One region of the Rhizobium sp. P2_G2 genome, then DNA from elsewhere that is predicted to be linked to it. Evidence: predicted binding sites of a transcription regulator. Region 1 holds the regulator's gene; the other holds the start of a gene.
The links. The regulator PhoB, encoded in region 1, activates phosphate uptake and scavenging genes when phosphate is short. The targets are predictions, from matches to a motif close to TGTCATNNANCTGTCAT.
Positions count from the first base shown of each region.

Region 2: pstS (phosphate ABC transporter substrate-binding protein PstS) is a predicted target of PhoB. The motif match lies at 987-1,003, and genes of this name have one in related genera.

Region 1 covers NZ_JBFUFF010000002.1:38,334-40,536, forward strand. Annotated here, with positions in the region: gene AC1D06_RS02495 (hypothetical protein) at 1-463, shown strand, start outside; gene phoB (phosphate regulon transcriptional regulator PhoB) at 697-1,380, opposite strand; gene phoU (phosphate signaling complex protein PhoU) at 1,535-2,203, opposite strand, start outside.
Region 2 covers NZ_JBFUFF010000033.1:49,149-51,351, reverse strand. Annotated here, with positions in the region: gene pstS (phosphate ABC transporter substrate-binding protein PstS) at 1-900, opposite strand, end outside; gene AC1D06_RS22030 (FAD-containing oxidoreductase) at 1,464-2,203, opposite strand, start outside.

The sequences.
Region 1 (2,203 bases):
GCTGCGCGGCTTTTCCGGCGATTGGGTGAGCGTGCTCAAGCCCGGCGACACCAGTGCGGTCAAGCCGGCGTCGCAGGCCAAGGTCAGCGACGTCACCGACAGCGACGGCAAGGCGATCATGATCATCTCGAATGCGCCGGACCAGGATGGCGAAGTGCGGATCGAGGTGCCGGCCGATGTGCTGAAGAATCTTGCGGGCAAGACCTCGACGCTGGCTGTGACGCTACGCGCCGATGGCGACAAACCGTCGCAGATCTATATCCAATGCGCCTTCGCCAGCCTCGGCGATTGCGGGCGGCATCGGTTCACGATCTCCAATGAGCGGGTGGATGAGCTGATCCAGGTGAAGTTTGATGGCAAGCAGGCGCCGAACGAGCCGGGGTTTGTGATCATCAACAGTGATCTGACTGGGCAGGGGCGGGCGATCCGGCTTTATGGGATCAGGATTGGGCCGGGGGCTTGAGCTGAAAGCAATGGCGCCTGGCGCCACCCCCCTCTGTCCTGCCGGACATCTCCCCCTCAAGGGGGGAGATTGGATGGGGCGCTCTTGCTGCCCCAAATTCCCATCGTGAATTCACTCTTCGTTGGCGATGTGGAGCGGTGAGCAAGCCTCTTGCCAATCTCCCCCCTTGAGGGGGAGATGTCCGGCAGGACAGAGGGGGGTGAACCGCAAACGCCAACGAAGCGAACGGCCAATCACACTTCCATCGCATACCCCGCACCGCGCACGGTGCGGATCACATCCGGCATGTTCGACAGATTGAGCGCCTTGCGCAACCGCCCGACATGGACGTCGACGGTGCGTTCGTCGACATAGATGTCGTGGCCCCAGACGCCGTCGAGCAGTTGCGAGCGGGAGAACACCCGGCCCGGCGACGACATGAAGAATTCCAGCAGCTTGAATTCCGTCGGTCCGAGGCGGATTTCGCGGGAGCGGCGGTGGACGCGGTAGGTTTCGCGGTCGAGCTCGACATCGCCGCATTTGAGGATCGAGGAAATGGCGTTGGGCCGCACCCGGCGCAGCATGGCCTTGATGCGGGCCATCAGTTCCGGGGTCGAGAACGGTTTGACGACATAGTCGTCGGCGCCGGTCGACAGGCCGCGGACGCGCTCGCTTTCCTCGCCGCGGGCGGTGAGCATGATCACCGGCAGGCGCTCGGTTTCGGGGCGCATCCTGAGCCGACGGCACAATTCGATGCCGGACACGCCGGGCAGCATCCAGTCGAGCAGCAACAGGTCCGGGACGCGCTCCTGCAGGCGGATATCCGCCTCGTCGCCGCGCGGGATCACCTCGACGTCATATCCCTCTGCTTCGAGGTTGTAGCTGAGCAGCGTGCCCAGCGCTTCCTCGTCTTCCACAACCATAATTCTCGGCTGCATGGTACTCTGCTCCGTCGGCAATCACGCCTGGCGCGTGCCCCGCGCCCAGGCGGCTGCGATTGTTACTACCGGCATAGTCTCGTCCGATGCCGGCGCTGATGATCGGCGGCCAGGGACGCCATTGGCGGCAGCTGGCCGAAATGCGCAATCGGCATCACTGGCCCGGCTGCACCACGGAAGCCGTATTGTCTTCCTTGACGCGTTCGCCGGTCGGCTGTTCGCCCGTCTTCATGTAGTAGATGGTTTCCGCGATATTGGTCGCATGGTCGCCGATGCGCTCGATGTTCTTGGCGCAGAACAGGAGATGCGTGCAGGGCGTGATGTTGCGCGGGTCTTCCATCATGTAGGTGAGCATTTCGCGGAACAGCGAGGTATAGACGGCGTCGATCTCGCCATCGCGCTGGCGGATCACCTCGGCCTTTTCCGCCGAGCGGGTGGCATAGACGTCGAGCACGTCCTTGAGCTGGGTCAGCGCCAGTTCGGAGAGATGTTCGATGCCGCGGGCGAGCGGCCGCGGAATGCCGGTGGTCTGCACGGCAATGACGCGCTTGGCGTTGGATTTGCCGAGATCGCCGACGCGTTCGAGATCGGCGGCGATGCGGATCGAACCGACGATCTCGCGCAGGTCCGACGCCACCGGCTGGCGCTTGGCGATCATCAGGATGGCGCTGTCGCCGATATCGCGCTCGGTCTGGTCCATGATCACGTCTTCCGAGATCACGCGCTGCGCCAGCGCCGAGTCCGACGTGACCAGCGCCTTGACCGAGTCGGAAACCATCTGCTCGGCCATGCCGCCCATTTCGGCGATGCGGCGGGAAAGGTT
Region 2 (2,203 bases), on a different contig from region 1:
GGCTTCCTTGGCAGCATCGGCATCGTCCGGGTTGTTGTGGATCAGAACCCAGGTCGAAGCAGCGATCGGCCAGCTCTTGGCGCCAGCCTGGTCGGTGATGATGACGTGGAAGTTCTTGGCACCGGCGAAATCGGCATTGGCAGCGGCGGCAGCGAAGGCTTCCAGCGACGGCTTCACGACCTTGCCGTCATGGTTGACCATGCGGGCGAAGCTGATCTTGTTCTGGATAGCATAGGCGAATTCGTTGTAGCCGATGGCGCCAGCAGTCTGCTTGACGGTGTTGGCAACGCCTTCCGAACCCTTGGCGCCGAGGCCGAGCGGCCATTCGACAGCGCTGTCGGAACCGATCTTGTCCTTCCAGTCAGCCGAGACCTTCGAGAGGTAATTGGTGAAGTTGAAGGTCGTGCCCGAACCGTCCGAGCGGTGAACGACGACGATCGCCTGTTCCGGCAGCTTCAGCTTCGGGTTCAGGGCGACGATGGCCGGGTCGTTCCACTTGGTGATCTGGCCGAGGAAGATCGCGGCAAGGGTCTTGCCGTCGAGGATCAGTTCGCCCGGCTTGACGCCGTCGATGTTATAGATCGGAACGATGCCGCCCATGATCATCGGGAACTGGGTAAGGCCGTTCTTGGTGAGATCTTCGTCGCTGAGCGGCTTGTCGGTCGCGCCGAAGGTCACGGTCTTGGCTTCGACGGCCTTGATGCCGCCGCCCGAACCGATCGACTGATAGTTCAGGGCGATGTCCGTCTTCTTCTTGTACTGGACGCTCCACTTGGCGAAGACGGGATTGATGAAGCTCGAACCTGCGCCCGAGATGTCGGCTGCGAAGGCTGCGCCGGCCAGCGAGACGCTGACGGCCACGACGGCAGCGCCGCCGACGATTTTCCTGATGAAGCTCACGGATTCTCTCCTGGATCGTGGGAATTTTATACCCGGCACCTTTTCCGGTGTCCGTGGGCGACCTACTCCCGTCACATGAAGCTTTTGTGACAGTTAGATGTCAGTCCCGCGATGCCTGTTTGATGGGCTTGGCAAGAAACTCGTCTTGAGCACCACAAATTTTCCGGAGGGTGTAATGTCCGGCGTGAGGCTCCTGAAGTCAAAATCACAGGATTTGATAATTATCTTCAAACGGTTATGTCGCCGTCCTCGCGCGCATGAAGAGCTTCCTCAAGCATCTCCGCATGAAGCAATACATTGCATTTTTTGAACATGACGCCGGAGATTCATTAAAGTTCGGCCAATCTGAAAATAACTCTCCTTGTGCGTCAATTTGCCCTATCGCTAGACCTTGATTTTGACGCCATCGGCGAGACGACATGCGCAAAGCAGCGACGGAAGACGCGGTCTCGTTCCTCTCGGCGCGGCATTCCGTTGAATGGAGCGGCGGATGAACTCGTTTCCGATCGGGTGCGCACAGGGTGTTCCCGATCAAACTCTGTCCAGCAGCGCGGCTGTCTATTTCAGCCGATGCGCTTCAAATCGCCGATCAATGTCGGCAGCAGTTCCGACACTGTCGGATGGATCGGCACCGACCATTGCAGCACGTCATAGGGCGTGCGGGCATTCATCGCATCGATGACGCCGTGGATCACCTCGTCTCCCTCGATGCCGAGGATCGCCGCACCAAGGATCTGCTTCGTTTCCGCGTCGGCGACGATTTTCATGAAGCCCTGGGTCTCGGCCTTTTCCACCGCCCGCCCGACCCGGCTCATCGGCCGGGTCGAAACGAGTATCGGCCGACCCGTTTCCCGCGCCTGGCGTTCGGTCATGCCGACGCGCCCGAGCGGCGGATCGATATAAAGCGCGTAGGCCGGTATTCGTGAACTGAGCTTGCGGTCGCCTCCATCGAGCAGATTGGCGGCGACGATCTCGAAGTCGTTGTAAGAGGTATGGGTGAAGGCCCCGTGGCCGTTGCAATCGCCGAGCGCCCAGATGCCCTCGACATTGGTGGAGAGCCGGTCGTCGACCTTGATAAAGCCGCGTGCGTCCGCCTCGATGCCGGCAGCATCCAGCCCGAGATCGTCCGTGTTGGGCTTGCGGCCGACAGCGACAAGCACATGGCTTGCGACGATCCGCTCGCCATTGGCGCTAACGGCAATGTCGCCAGCGGATTTCGCGAAGGACAGATTCGAGACACCGGTGCGGATGGCAACGCCTTCATTGCGCATGATGTCGGCGATGGCATCGGAAATATCCTCGT